DNA from 4 places in the Pseudomonas monsensis genome. Region 4 is predicted to be linked to each of the others. Evidence: predicted binding sites of a transcription regulator. Region 4 holds the regulator's gene; each other region holds the start of a gene.

Evidence for each region. The regulator FliA, encoded in region 4, starts transcription of late flagellar genes. The targets are predictions, from matches to a motif close to CTAAAGTTTNNNNNNNNNNNGCCGNTAA.
Region 1: HV782_RS23115 (flagellar protein MotY) is a predicted target of FliA. The motif match lies at 1,966-1,993, and genes of this name have one in related genera.
Region 2: HV782_RS15735 (methyl-accepting chemotaxis protein) is a predicted target of FliA. The motif match lies at 1,492-1,519, and genes of this name have one in related genera.
Region 3: motA (flagellar motor stator protein MotA) is a predicted target of FliA. The motif match lies at 1,820-1,847, and genes of this name have one in related genera.

Annotation. Positions count from the first base shown of each region.
Region 1 covers NZ_CP077087.1:5,246,621-5,250,261, reverse strand. Annotated here, with positions in the region: gene HV782_RS23130 (peroxiredoxin) at 1-107, shown strand, start outside; gene rnt (ribonuclease T) at 182-856, opposite strand; gene pyrC (dihydroorotase) at 853-1,899, opposite strand; gene HV782_RS23115 (flagellar protein MotY) at 2,060-2,968, shown strand; gene HV782_RS23110 (argininosuccinate synthase) at 3,098-3,641, shown strand, end outside.
Region 2 covers NZ_CP077087.1:3,568,242-3,571,882, reverse strand. Annotated here, with positions in the region: gene HV782_RS15735 (methyl-accepting chemotaxis protein) at 1-1,364, opposite strand, end outside; gene HV782_RS15730 (undecaprenyl-diphosphate phosphatase) at 1,667-2,497, shown strand; gene HV782_RS15725 (DUF1294 domain-containing protein) at 2,494-2,922, shown strand; gene HV782_RS15720 (MmcQ/YjbR family DNA-binding protein) at 2,952-3,311, opposite strand; gene HV782_RS15715 (LysR substrate-binding domain-containing protein) at 3,308-3,641, opposite strand, start outside.
Region 3 covers NZ_CP077087.1:826,573-830,213, reverse strand. Annotated here, with positions in the region: gene motB (flagellar motor protein MotB) at 1-896, opposite strand, end outside; gene motA (flagellar motor stator protein MotA) at 900-1,751, opposite strand; gene HV782_RS03515 (HDOD domain-containing protein) at 1,918-3,456, shown strand; gene rhdA (thiosulfate sulfurtransferase) at 3,499-3,641, shown strand, end outside.
Region 4 covers NZ_CP077087.1:2,019,911-2,023,551, forward strand. Annotated here, with positions in the region: gene flhF (flagellar biosynthesis GTPase FlhF) at 1-873, shown strand, start outside; gene fleN (flagellar synthesis regulator FleN) at 990-1,820, shown strand; gene fliA (RNA polymerase sigma factor FliA) at 1,817-2,557, shown strand; gene HV782_RS08815 (chemotaxis response regulator CheY) at 2,725-3,096, shown strand; gene HV782_RS08820 (protein phosphatase CheZ) at 3,115-3,641, shown strand, end outside.

The sequences.
Region 1 (3,641 bases), 3.2 Mb from region 4:
AGCACGGCGAAGTCTGCCCTGCCAACTGGAAGAAAGGCGACAAAGGCATGAACGCTTCGCCAGAAGGCGTTGCGGCTTACCTGACCGAGAACGCTGCTGCCCTGTAAGGCGCAACGTTCAGGTACAAAAAAACCGGCCTGCGTGGCCGGTTTTTTTATGTGCGGGATTTGCCCGACGAGGATCAGTCGTCGAAGTCCTCCCAGCCGCCCATCTGTTTCCAGCGGTTGACGATCCCGCAGAACAGTTCAGCGGTTTTCTCGGTGTCGTAACGCGCCGAGTGCGCTTCACGACCGTCGAAGTCGATATCGGCCGCCTGACAGGCCTTGGCCAATACGGTTTGACCGTAAGCCAGACCGGCCAGTGTTGCCGTGTCGAAACTGGAGAACGGATGAAACGGGTTGCGCTTCATGTCCAGGCGCGCAACGGCCGCATTCAGGAAGCCAAGGTCGAAGCTGCTGTTGTGGCCGACCAGGATCGCCCGCTTGCAGCCATTGGCCTTCAATGCCTTGCGAATGCCACGGAAGATGTCGGTCAGCGCGGTTTCTTCGCTGACGGCCATGCGCAACGGGTGATCGAGCTTGATCCCGGTGAACTCCAGCGCCGCCGCTTCGATGTTGGCGCCTTCGAATGGCTCGACACGAAAGAAGTAGGTGTGATCCGGATAAACGAAACCCTTTTCATCCATGGCGATGGTGGTCGCGGCAATCTCCAGCAACGCATCGGTGGCCGAGTTGAAGCCACCGGTTTCTACGTCGACGACAACCGGCAGGTAACCGCGAAAGCGTGCTGCCATCGGGTGACGGGAACCGCCGCCACCTTGACCGTCCAGTTCATCGTCGAAATGGTCTTCACTCACGCGTGTTCCTCCAGCAGGCGCCAGCGCAGTTTTTCACCGGCGCGCAGCGGGATAACGTTCAGCTCGCCAAACGGCAGGCTGGTCGGGGCGGTCCATTCTTCGCGAACCAGGGTGATGCGGTCGGTGTTCGCCGGCAGGCCGTAGAAGCGCGGGCCGTTGAGGCTGGCGAAGGCTTCGAGCTTGTCCAGCGCATTGCGCTGTTCGAAGGCTTCAGCATACAACTCGATGGCGGCGTACGCGGTGTAGCAGCCAGCGCAGCCGCAGGCGGCTTCCTTGGCGTGCTGGGCGTGCGGCGCCGAGTCGGTGCCGAGGAAGAACTTTGCGCTGCCGCTGGTGGCGGCGTCGAGCAGGGCTTCCTGGTGCGTATTGCGCTTGAGGATCGGCAGGCAATAGAAGTGCGGCCGAATTCCGCCCACCAGCATGTGGTTGCGGTTGTACAGCAGGTGATGCGCGGTGATGGTCGCGCCGACGTTGGCCGAAGCCTCGTTGACGAACTGCACGGCGTCGCCGGTGGTGATGTGTTCGAACACCACTTTGAGCGTCGGGAAACGCTCGACCACACGGCGCATGTGCTCATCAATGAAAATCTTTTCGCGGTCGAAGACGTCGACATCGCCACGCGTGACTTCACCGTGGATCAGCAACGGCATGCCGACTTCAGCCATCGCTTCCAGCACTGGGAAGATCTTGTCGATGCTGGTTACGCCGGAATCGGAGTTGGTGGTCGCGCCGGCCGGGTACAGTTTGGCGGCATGCACGAAACCGCTGGCCTTGGCTTCACGAATTTCTTCGGGCTGGGTGCGGTCGGTGAGGTACAGCACCATCAGCGGTTCGAAGCGACTGCCGGCCGGGCGGGCGGCGAGAATCCGCTGGCGATAGCCGTCGGCTTCAGCGGCGTTGCGCACCGGTGGTACCAGGTTGGGCATGATGATTGCGCGGCCAAAGGTGCGCGCAACATCGGCAACGGTATTGGTCAACACGGCACCATCGCGAAGATGAATGTGCCAGTCGTCGGGACGCAGCAGGGTCAGGCGGTCGGACATGAGGGAATTCCAGGCGGGTCAAACTGAGGGGAATGCTACCGGAAAAGACTCTTGCAGGCACTCGCTATCAAGTTTTGCCGGAACCTTCCGATATCCCGAAGGTATGCCGTAAACATAGTGTGAATCGGTCTTTGTGTTACAGAAGCCAATGGAGCCTCCCGTGCGCCAGCGATATTTAGCCTTGCTCAGTGTGTTTGCCAGCCTCCCCGCGATGGCGCTCACCTACCAGACGCGTCTGGAGAACATTGAGTGGACGGTCGAGGGTGACAAGTTCGAGTGCCGTCTGACCCAGCCGATCACCGATTTCGGCTCGGGCCAGTTCGTGCGCAAGGCCGGCGAGCAGGCGATTTTTCGTCTGAATGCCTACAACGCCATGCTCGGCGGCGGTTCGGCGACCTTGCTCGCGGCGGCCGCGCCGTGGCAGCCGGGGCGTAACGACATCTATCTGGGCAGCGTCCGGATCGGAACTGGCAACGTGCTGTTCAACAGTTCGCAGTCTCAGGCCGGCGGGCTGATCAACGGTTTGCTCGACGGTCGCAGCCCGGTGGTGCGCCGTGCGTCCGGCGATGGCCGGGTGTCTGAAGTGCGCCTGCTGCCCGTCAAGTTCAGCAAGGCGTTCAACGACTACCAGACCTGTGTGGCGAAGTTGCTGCCGCAGAATTTCGATCAGATCAAGCAGTCGCAGATCGGCTTCCCCGGCGAAGGCACGGATCTGGACGCTGCTGCCAAGGCCAAGCTGCAAGTGATGCTGGAGTACATGAAGGCTGATCCGACGGTCAATCACATCGAACTCGATGGCCATTCGGACAACAGCGGCAACCGCCTGACCAATCGCGAGTTGTCGCGTCGACGCGCATTGGCGGTGGTCGATTTCTTCAAGGCCAACGGCATCGCCGAATCGCAGATCACTGTGCGGTTCCACGGTGAGCAATACCCGCTGGTGCCCAACACCAATGCGGCCAACCGGGCGAAGAATCGTCGGGTAGCGGTGAAACTGGCCCGGGTGGCAACGCCCCCCGTACCGGCGCCCCAGGCCAGTACGCCAGCCAGCACTGCAGCAACTTCCTGACCCGCCGGTCATCGTCGCGCTCTCGACAGAATCTGTCGCTTTGTCGTCTTAAGCTGTCGCGCCTCTGTAAATTATCGCGTTTGAGCGGTAGACTCCTCGGCTTTCCGTAGAACCCCGTGGAGTGATGGCATGGCGGACGTAAACAAGGTCGTTCTGGCGTATTCCGGCGGCCTGGACACTTCGGTGATCCTCAAGTGGCTGCAGGATACTTATAACTGTGAAGTGGTGACGTTCACCGCTGATCTCGGTCAAGGCGAAGAGGTCGAGCCGGCCCGCGCCAAGGCTCAGGCCATGGGCGTCAAAGAAATCTACATCGACGATCTGCGCGAAGAATTCGTGCGTGATTTCGTGTTCCCGATGTTCCGCGCCAATACCGTTTACGAAGGCGAGTACCTGCTGGGTACTTCCATCGCACGCCCGCTGATCGCCAAACGTCTGATCGAAATCGCCAACGAAACCGGCGCCGACGCCATTTCCCATGGCGCTACCGGCAAGGGTAACGACCAGGTGCGTTTCGAACTGGGTGCCTACGCACTCAAGCCAGGCGTGAAAGTGATTGCTCCTTGGCGTGAGTGGGACCTGTTGTCCCGCGAGAAACTGATGGACTACGCCGAGAAGCACGCGATCCCGATCGAGCGTCACGGCAAGAAAAAATCCCCGTACTCGATGGATG
Region 2 (3,641 bases), 1.5 Mb from region 4:
GACGCCTTGCTGCTGTCGCCGATGACCTTGACCGCTGCCTCGGAATGATTCTGCAAGCGCTCGATCATCGACTGGATCTCTGCGGTCGACTTCTGCGTGCGCTGAGCCAGCAGGCGCACTTCATCGGCCACCACGGCAAAGCCGCGACCTTGCTCGCCGGCCCGCGCGGCTTCGATGGCGGCGTTGAGGGCGAGGAGGTTGGTCTGTTCGGCAATCGAGCGAATCACCTCCAGCACGCTACCGATTTGCGTACTCTCGGCGGCGAGGGTGTGAATCACCTCCACGGCCTGGTCGATGGTGCCGGATAGCCGGTCGATCTGCTGCAAACTGCCGTCGATGTTGATCTGGCCCTGTTGCGCCTGTGCTTCGGCGTCACGCATTTCGGCAGCGGCATGCTCGGCGTTTTTCGCCACATCCTGCACGCCGTAGGTCACTTCGTTGATCGCGGTGGCTACCAGCTCCATCTGCTGCGACTGCTGCTGGCTACGTTGCTGCGCCTGCGTGGCATCGTTGCCCAGCTCGCTGGACGACTGGCCAAGGGCACTGGCCGACACCTGCAAGTCGCCGATCACTCGGCGCAGTTTGGCGGTGAACGCGTTGAAGTGATGCGCCAGCTCAGTGACTTCATCCTTGCCGTGAGTATCGAGGCTACGGGTCAGATCGCTTTCGCCGCTGGCGATGTTGGCCATGGCGTTCACGGTTTCCTGCAGCGGACGAACGATGCTGCGCGCGATAAGGATCACCAGCATGGCCATGATCAGTGCGATGACCAGGCCGATTACCGACGCCTTGATCACCTGGCCCTGAAACTCGGCCTGAACATCGTCGATATACACGCCGGAGCCCAGCACCCAACCCCACGGTTCGAACAGTTTGACGTAGGAGGTCTTGGCCACCGGCTCGCTCGCACCGGGTTTCGGCCAGCGGTAATTGACCATGCCGGCGCCTTTGGATCGGGCGATGGCGACCATCTCGTTGAACACCGCAAAGCCGTCCGGATCGCGGATCGCCGAGAGGTTCTGGCCTTCGAGTTTCGGGTTGGTCGGGTGCATGACCATCACGGGCGTGAGGTCGTTAATCCAGAAGTAATCGCTCTGGTCGTAGCGCAAGCCACGGATGGCGGTGAGCGCCTGCTTCTGCGCGGCCTCTTTGCTCAGGGTGCCGGCCGTTTCAAGGTCGTGGTAATAGCTCAGCAGGCCACTGGCGGTCTGCACCACGTGTTGGGTTTTCTGGGCTTTGGCGTGATACAGGTCGTCGTGGATCTGCTTGAGCATCAACACGCCCAAGGTCAGCAACATGACCACCGCCACAATCAAAATGAGCCACAAGCGTCGGCTGATCGACACACTGCGCAAGCTGTTCATAACGCTGTCACTCCGGATTCTTTTTCTTGTAATAAAGCACCGCCAGCATCCAACCACGATTTCGTGGGCGGGCATACGCGACCCAAGTCGAATAACGCGACAGCGCTATTAGGGCTTGTCTGTTAGGATTTCGGCCCCGCGCGTGAAAACCTGAATCCAAGTTGATATTTCACGGAATTTTGACCGTTTCGTGTAGATCCTGTGCGCGCGGAATCGGTACAGCCATAAACAGCTACGCTGAACGCAGTGAACCAAAAAATACTATCGGAGCATGCCGGCGTGCATCGCTCTTTGGGGGATTGATGGATCTTTGGACGGCCTTGCAGGCACTGATACTAGGCGTTGTAGAAGGGCTTACGGAGTTTTTGCCCATTTCCAGTACCGGACACCAGATCATCGTTGCCGATTTGCTCGATTTCGGCGGCGAACGGGCCATGGCGTTTAACATCATTATCCAGCTCGGCGCGATTCTCGCGGTGGTCTGGGAGTTCCGGCGCAAGATTGCCGACGTGGTCATCGGCTTGCCGACCCAACCGAGTGCACGGCGCTTTACCGCCAATCTGCTGATCGCCTTCCTGCCGGCCGTCGTGCTCGGGGTGGTGTTTGCCGACCTGATCCACGAATACCTGTTTAACCCTATCACCGTTGCGACGGCGCTGGTGATCGGTGGCCTCATCATGTTGTGGGCGGAAAAGCGTCAACATCAAGTGCATGCCGAAACGGTCGACGAAATTACCTGGAAAGACGCGTTGAAAGTCGGCTTCGCCCAGTGCCTGGCAATGATTCCCGGTACGTCGCGTTCTGGCTCGACCATCATTGGCGGGCTGTTGTTCGGCTTGTCGCGCAAGACCGCGACCGAGTTCTCGTTCTTTCTGGCCATGCCGACCATGGTCGGTGCCGCCGTTTACTCGGGCTACAAGTACCGTCATCTGTTTGTGCCGGCGGACGTTCCGGTGTTCGCCATCGGCTTCGTCACGGCGTTTATTTTCGCCATGATCGCCGTGCGCGGCTTGCTCAAATTCATCGCCAGCCACAGCTATGCGGCGTTTGCCTGGTACCGGATTGTCTTCGGTCTGGTGATTCTGGCGACCTGGCAGTTCGGCTGGGTGGACTGGTCGGCCGCCAAACCATGAGTGACTCCCGTGCACGTCGCCCGGAGGGTCGTCCGTCAGGCGGCAGTATTCAGAACCTGAAGCTGAAACTGCTGGTTTTGGCGATCGTCTGTGCGTTGCCGCTGTTCGGTTCGCTGTCGATGTGGCTGCGCGGGATCTCGCTGGTGCCACTGACCGCCTATGGTGTGGTCAGTGTGCTGGCGTTCTTCATGTATTGGGCGGACAAGCGCAAGGCACGCGCCGATGCATGGCGCACGCCGGAAAACATTCTCCACGCCGTGGAACTGGCCGGCGGCTGGCCGGGCGCGTTGATTGCCCAGCAAGTGCTCCGGCACAAGACGCGCAAAGTGTCGTTTCAGATTCTGTTCTGGGTGATTGTGGCATTGCACCAGGTGTTCTGGATCGACCAGTTGTTCCTCGGCGCGAACCTGCTTTCATTGTTCTGAGAATCAGCCAATCCCCTACAGGATTGGCGTCAAAGCAATAATCCGATTCGGGTTTTCTTGGGCAACTTACTCACCACCAGTTGATGCGAACGCATCAGCAATCCCTGCAGTTCCTCCGCACCCAGCGGGTAGGGCGGGTGCATGATGATCCACTGCGCCCGCGCCAGATACGGCGCCGGGTGAATGCCCGGGCGGTCGCAATGGCCGAGGAACAGATCCTTGTCGACCTTGAATGCCAGCGAATCGCCGCGCAAACCCTGCAAGGCGAACATCTTGTTACCGGCAATCGAGAACACCCGCACGCCGCCCCATTTGTAATCCTCTCGAGCGCCCGGCAACGCCAGGCAGAACGCTGCCACGTCGGCTTCGCTCATCTTTCCCTTGCTCATAACAACCGCTCCCCACAGGCATTGAACGATTCGACCAGGTGGTCGATCCACGCGCGCACCGCCGGCATCACCCCGCGTCGATGCGGGTACACCGCTTGCAGCCAGCCGCCGGGCAACGACCATTCGGGCAGCAGTTGCACCAGCGAGCCGTTCTGCAGTTCCTCTTCGCAGTACATCATCGGCAGCAGGGTGAAACCCTGGCCGGCCAGCACGCAGGCCTTGCGCACTATAAAGTCGTCGATACCCAGCCGTGCCTCCATATTCAACTCGAAACTTTTGCCGTGCTGGTCGAGCAGGCGCACATGGACCAGGCGATCGGCTTCCAGTGCG
Region 3 (3,641 bases), 1.2 Mb from region 4:
GGAGCGTTACCGTTCTGGCTGTCATCCGCCGGCTTGGCCGGATCGGCACCTTGCGCCCCTTCGATGGCTGCCTGAGCCTTCTTGGTCAGGACCACAATGTCGATGCGACGGTTGACCGGGTTGAACGGGTTTTCCTTGTCGAACAATGCCGACGAGGCATAACCCACCACCCGCGCCACCTGCGACTCCGGATAACTACCGGCAACCAAGGCACGCCGGGCGGCGTTGGCGCGGTTGGCCGAGAGCTCCCAGTTACCGAAATCGCCGGTGCCGGTGTACGGCTTGGCGTCGGTGTGGCCGCTGATGCTGATCTTGTTCGGCACCGCTTTGATGGTGTCGGCCATGGCCAGCAGGATGTCTTCGAAGTACGGCTTCAGACGCGCCGAGCCCGAGTCGAACATCGGCCGGTTTTCGGCGTCCATGATCTGGATGCGCAAGCCGTTCGGAGTGATCTCGAACAGGATCTGATCCTTGAACTTCTGCAGTTGCGGGTTCTCGTCGACCTTGTTCTGCAGTTCTTGCAGCAACAGCTCCAGGCGTTCTTTCTCGACCTGCTCGGCCATGCCTTCGACCTGCTCGGTGTCGACCGTGACCTTGTCAGGTTGCGGCTGCGACTTCACCTCGGGGTTGAGGGTGTTTTCCGGCGCGAGGGTCGGCGTGCCGCCCAGATCAATGATGTATGGCGTGCCGCTTTCGGAGAAGCCGACCGGGTCCTTGAAGTAACCGGCGATGGCGATCTTCTGTTCCGGTGTGGCGGTGGACAGCAGCCACAACACCAGGAAGAACGCCATCATCGCCGTGGCGAAGTCGGCGAAGGCGATTTTCCACGCCCCGCCGTGATGCCCGCCGGCGATGCGCTTGACGCGCTTGATGATTATCGGCTGGTTATTTTCCATGACTTAACGACCGCGAACGGCTTGTTCCAGCTCGGCAAAGCTTGGACGGTGGGCCGGGTACAGCACCTTGCGACCAAACTCGACCGCCAGCGATGGCGGCATGCCGGAAGCGGAAGCCACCAGCGAGGCTTTGATCGCTTCATAGACGTTCAGCTCTTCCTTGGCATCGTGAGCCAGGGAGTGCGCCAACGGACCGAAGAAACCGTAGGCCGCGAGAATACCGAAGAAGGTACCGACCAGTGCCGCACCCACGTGCAGACCGATGGATTTCTGATCGCCTTCACCCAGCGAAGCCATGGTCACCACGATACCCAGTACCGCCGCGACGATACCGAAACCCGGCATGGCGTCGGCGATGCCGTTCACCGCATGGGACGGGTGCTCGAGGTCTTCCTTGAGGCTGTAGAGTTCCATGTCGAACAGGCCTTCCAGCTCATGCGGAGCCATGTTGCCGGAGGACATGATGCGCAGGTAATCGCAGATGAACGCGGTCATGCGCTCGTCTTTGAGCACGGCCGGGTACTTGGCGAAGATCGGGCTCGCGGCGGCGTCTTCGATGTCGCCTTCGATGGCCATCATGCCTTCGCGGCGGCTCTTGTTGAGGATCTCGTAGATCAGGCCCAGCACTTCCAGATAGAACGTGTGGCTGAAGCGCGAACTGAACATGCTCAGGGATTTCTTGAGCACGTGCATCGTCATGTAACCGGGGTTGGCCTGCAGGAATGCACCGAGGGCCGCACCACCGATGATCATCACCTCGAAGGGCTGGATCAGGGCGGCAATTTTGCCGTGGGAGAGCACGTATCCGCCGAGCACGCTCGCGAATACGACGATGATGCCGATAATTTTAGCCATAGGTAGAAAGTACTTATTTAAGTCGGGTTCAAGGTCATATTCGGAAGTTAAAAAATCTCTTCTTCTACTTATCGGCAAAACTGCGCCAGACTATAGCCAGTTCAGGCGAAAAGCCAATTTAGCCCATGCCGGGCGCGTCTACAGTCAGTGAAGATCTCGTCCAGACATGGCTAATGAAACGAACGTCCCACACGCAAAACCGACCACCCTCGAGGGCTGGGTAAAGTTGCTCGATGGCGTGCTCCTGCCCGTGCCGCAAGAGGCTCACGACAAAGTGTGCCGCGCGATCCGTGACAACCGCAGCTCGCTACGCGACATCGCCGAGCTGATGCAGGACAGCCCGGCGCTGGCCTTGAGCATCATCCGTGAGGCGAATCGTCACACCCATGGCACCATGTCCGCACCGGCGGAAAACCTCGAGGTGGCGATCAACCGTCTGGGTCTGGCGCGCACCGAAGAACTGCTGGCGCGCCTGCCGGCCCAACCGCAGATGCAGATCCCCAAGGCCCTGCGCCAACTGCAAATGATCAGCCAGCACGCCACGCAACAGGCCAATGGTTTTTTCGCCAGCCGCCTGGCCCGACTGTGGCAGGACATCCATTGGGGCAGCCTGTTGTTTCTCTCGCCATTATGGCCACTGGCGCTGAAGTTTCCCGAGTTGCTCGAAGAATGGGAATTGCGGGTGATCCACAAGGGCGAATCGGCTCCGGTGGTCGAGAAGCAACTGTTTGGCGTGCGCCTGCTGAAGATCGCCGAGGCGCTGGTGCAAGTCTGGCACCTGCCGATCTGGGTGCAGCAAGGCTATAAATTGCTGCTCAGCGAACAGCGCGAACTGGTCAAAGTGCTGCGCATCGCCCGCGACAGCGAACACCCGTTGCGCCAGCAGAATCGCCTGGATGACGATCCGACCCTGCGTCGCTGGCTCAATCAGCCGGCCAACACCGTGCTGCTGGCCAACGGTCTGGCGTTATCGGCGCAACAGGCCTGGGACAGTCCGCACAGTGAGCGCTGGCAGTACCTGACCAGCCTGTATCTGCAAATCTCGATGGATGAAGTGCAACAGCAGTTGCACCAACAAGCCGCCAACAGCGCACGCCACCATGCAATGCCGGACCTGTGGCACCCGGCGGTGTCGCTGTTGTGGCCGTGGGGCACGCACCGTTTGCCGGCGGGCATGCTGCCTGCCGCCGCGCCGTCCGCTGAAGACCTGAGCCAGTGGCGCCGGCAATGTGCCGAACTGCTCGCCGAACCGAGCCGCTTCACCAATGCCATGAGCCTGACAGTCGCTGCCCGCGATGCTCTGGTCGCCAGCGGCATGCGCCGGGTGATGATCCTGATGGCCGATCGCACGCAGTCCAATCTGCGCGTACACCAGACTTTCGGTTTGCCGAAAGACGCCGCCGCGCTGAATTTCGTCGTCAGCCAGAGCAAGGTATTGCAGCGCCTGCTGGCGCAGCAGGCACAGGTGCGGATCAACCCCGAGAACAATGCACAATTTTCCGCGTTGTTGCCGCCGGGCCTGCGCTCGCTGTTTCGCGGCGAACATTTGTTCCTGCGCTCACTGATCAACAATGGCCGGGTGATCATGATCGTCGTGGCCGACCAGGGCGGCGGGCCGTTCGCCGACATCACCGTGCAGGCGTTCGGCAAAACCGCGCAGTGCATCGAAAAAGCCCTGCACAGCTTTAGCAGCCGTGGCCGATGAGGCTGCGCTACAATCCCCCCCTTTGTGCTCTGGAGACCTCACATGTCTGACTTCTCTGGCTTGCCGCTCGTCATCGAGCCGAGCGACCTGCTCCCGCGTCTCGATTCCCCTGAACTGATTCTGGTGGATCTGACCAGCCCTGCCCGCTATGCCGAAGGTCACCTTCCCGGCGCACGTTTTGTCGA
Region 4 (3,641 bases):
ACCCTGGCCTGGAATCAGCTGCAAGGCAGCCGCCCGGCGCAGGCCAATCTGTATCGCCGTCTGCAGCGCATCGGCCTGTCCGGCCCGCTGTCGCGCGATCTGCTGTCGATGATCACCGATATCGAAGAGCCGCGTCAGGCCTGGCGCATGTTGCTCGCGCATCTGGCGCGGATGATTGCCGTGCCGGAAGTCGAGCCGCTGGAAGAGGGCGGGGTGATTGCCATGGTCGGCCCGGCCGGCATGGGCAAGACCACCACGCTGGCCAAACTGGCCGCGCGTTATGTGCTCAAATACGGCGCGCACAACGTGGCGCTGGTGAGCATGGACAGCTTCCGCATCGGTGCACAGGAACAGCTCAAGACCCTCGGGCGGATTCTCAATGTGCCGGTGACGCACGTTGATCCGGGCCAGTCGCTGGTGCAGGCGCTGGATCCGTTGCTGCGCAAACGCGTGGTGCTGATTGATACTGCCGGCCTGCAAGCCAGTGATCCGGCCCTGCGCATGCAGCTGGAAAGTCTGGCCGGGCGCGGCATCCGTTCAAAAAATTATCTGGTGCTGGCAACCACCAGCCAGAAACAGGTTCTAACCGCCGCTTATCACAGTTACAAGCGTTGCGGGCTTGCCGGGTGCATCCTGACTAAACTGGATGAAACGGCCAGCCTTGGCGAAGTGTTGAGCCTGGCGATCAGTCATGAATTGCCGGTCGCGTACCTGACCGATGGCCCACGGATTCCGGATGATCTGCATCTGCCGCGCCGTCATCAACTGGTCAGCCGCGCCGTCAGCGTGCAAATGCAGGAAGAACCCAGCGAAGAAGCCATGGCTGACATGTTCGCTGATATCTATCACAGCCCGACCAAGCAGGTAGGCTGAGGTATTCATGAACAGTTTTTGTACCTACATCGATGGCCTGCCATGCATTGTTCCGGTTGTGAACGCGCAGCCAGTAATGTGGCCTCCGTCTATGCAAGACAAGGTAAAGAAATAACATGGGCAGCATGCATCCCGTACAGGTGATCGCGGTGACCGGCGGCAAAGGTGGCGTCGGCAAGACTAACGTGTCAGTGAACTTGTCTCTGGCGCTGGCAGAGCTTGGCCGTCGGGTCATGCTGCTGGACGCCGACCTGGGGCTGGCGAACGTCGACGTTCTGCTGGGACTGACCCCCAAACGTACTTTGGCCGACGTGATCGAAGGCCGCTGCGAGCTGCGCGACGTCCTGTTGCAGGGCCCCGGCGGGATCCGCATCGTGCCGGCCGCTTCCGGCACCCAGAGCATGGTGCACCTGAGCCCGGCGCAGCACGCCGGCCTGATTCAGGCGTTCAGCGACATCGGCGACAATCTCGACGTGCTGGTGATCGACACCGCTGCGGGTATTGGTGACTCGGTAGTCAGTTTTGTACGCGCCGCGCAGGAAGTGTTGCTGGTGGTCTGCGACGAGCCGACGTCCATTACCGACGCCTACGCGCTGATCAAACTGCTCAACCGCGATTACGGCATGAACCGCTTCCGCGTGCTGGCCAACATGGCCCAGAGCCCGCAGGAAGGGCGCAACCTGTTCGCCAAGTTGACCAAGGTCACGGATCGCTTCCTTGACGTGGCCCTACAATACGTCGGCGCCGTGCCTTACGACGAAAGCGTGCGTAAGGCGGTGCAGAAGCAGCGTGCGGTCTATGAAGCCTTTCCGCGTTCCAAGTGCGCCCTGGCGTTCAAGGCCATCGCCCAGAAGGTCGACACCTGGCCGCTGCCGGCGAACCCGCGCGGCCACCTGGAATTTTTCGTCGAGCGCCTCGTGCAGCAAACGGCAGGACCAGTGCTATGACCGCCAGCGGTATGAATTACTACAAGAAGTCGGCACGCGACGCGCAATACGAGTTGATCGAGCGTTACGCGCCACTGGTCAAACGCATTGCCTACCACTTGCTGGCACGCTTGCCGGCCAGTGTGCAGGTCGAAGACCTGATTCAGGCCGGCATGATCGGTCTGCTCGAAGTCTCGACCAAATACGACGCCAGCAAAGGTGCCAGTTTCGAAACGTACGCGGGCATTCGAATCCGCGGCGCGATGCTCGATGAAGTCCGTAAAGGGGACTGGGCGCCACGCTCGGTTCACCGCAACACCCGTATGGTCAGCGACGCAATTCGGGCAATTGAAGCTAAAACCGGCCGTGATGCTAAAGATCACGAGGTTGCGGCCGAACTCCAATTGAGTCTCGACGATTACTACGGGATTTTGAATGACACCCTGGGCAGCCGCCTGTTCAGTTTCGACGACCTGTTGCAGGACGGCGAACACGAAGGGCTGCACGAGGATGGCGCCAGTGCTCATCTTGAGCCGTCACGCGATCTGGAAGATGAACGTTTCCAGGCCGCACTGGCGGACGCGATTGCCAATTTGCCGGAGCGTGAGCGACTGGTGTTGGCGCTGTACTACGACGAAGAGCTGAACCTCAAGGAAATCGGTGAAGTCCTTGGCGTCAGTGAGTCGCGGGTCAGCCAGTTACACAGCCAGTGCGCGGCCCGCTTGCGGGGGCGTTTGGGGGAGTGGCGAGCGCGCTGAAGGCAGTGTGGGGACACTGCGAACGAGGCTGGTGCGGTGATGAACGGCACCGGTCTTGCTCTGTTGTGCTCCAGACAGTCTTCGAGTGCTACGCCGGATTGATTGAAATGGCGCGTCCAGGTGCTGGGCGCGTTTAAGACTGCTTGGAGGTCGAATTGGACAAGAACATGAAAATCCTCATCGTTGATGACTTCTCAACGATGCGGCGGATCATCAAGAACCTGCTGCGTGATCTGGGGTTCACCAACACCGTCGAGGCCGACGATGGCACCACTGCCATTCCGGTGCTCAACAGCGGAAGCATCGACTTTCTGGTAACGGACTGGAACATGCCGGGCATGACCGGTATCGACCTGCTGCGCCACGTACGTGCCGATGAAAAACTCAAGCACCTGCCCGTGCTGATGGTGACGGCAGAAGCCAAGCGTGAGCAGATCATCGAAGCGGCCCAGGCCGGTGTGAACGGCTACGTGGTCAAACCTTTCACGGCTCAGGCGCTGAAAGAAAAAATCGAGAAGATTTTCGAACGCATCGGCTGATGAACGCGCGGGGGAGCTATGGAGCATAACGAATCTTCACAGGGCGATTTCGAGTCGACCCTGAAAAAACACGCGGTCGAACTGGTCGAGAGCCTTGAAAAAGGCAGGTTCGGCGACGCTGTGCAACTGATCCATGAGCTCAATCAGACCCGTGACCGCGGCCTGTATCAGGAAGTGGGCAAGCTCACGCGCGAACTGCACAGTGCGATCGTCAACTTCCAGATTGATCCGCACATGCCGCAGGCCGAGGAAGTGTCGCAAATCACCGACGCCACCGAACGCCTGGGCTATGTGGTCAAGCTGACTGAAGCCGCGGCCAACCGCACCATGGATCTGGTGGAAAGCGCCACCCCGGTGGTCAATGGCCTGGCTGACGAAGCCCAGGCCCTGAGCACCGATTGGGGTCGCTTCATGCGTCGCGAGGTCGGGGCTGAAGAGTTCCGCGAACTGGCGCGTCGGGTCGACGGTTTTCTGTCGCGCAGCAGCACGGACAACCGTGCGGTGTCGAGCAACCTCAACGACATCCTGCTGGCCCAGGATTACCA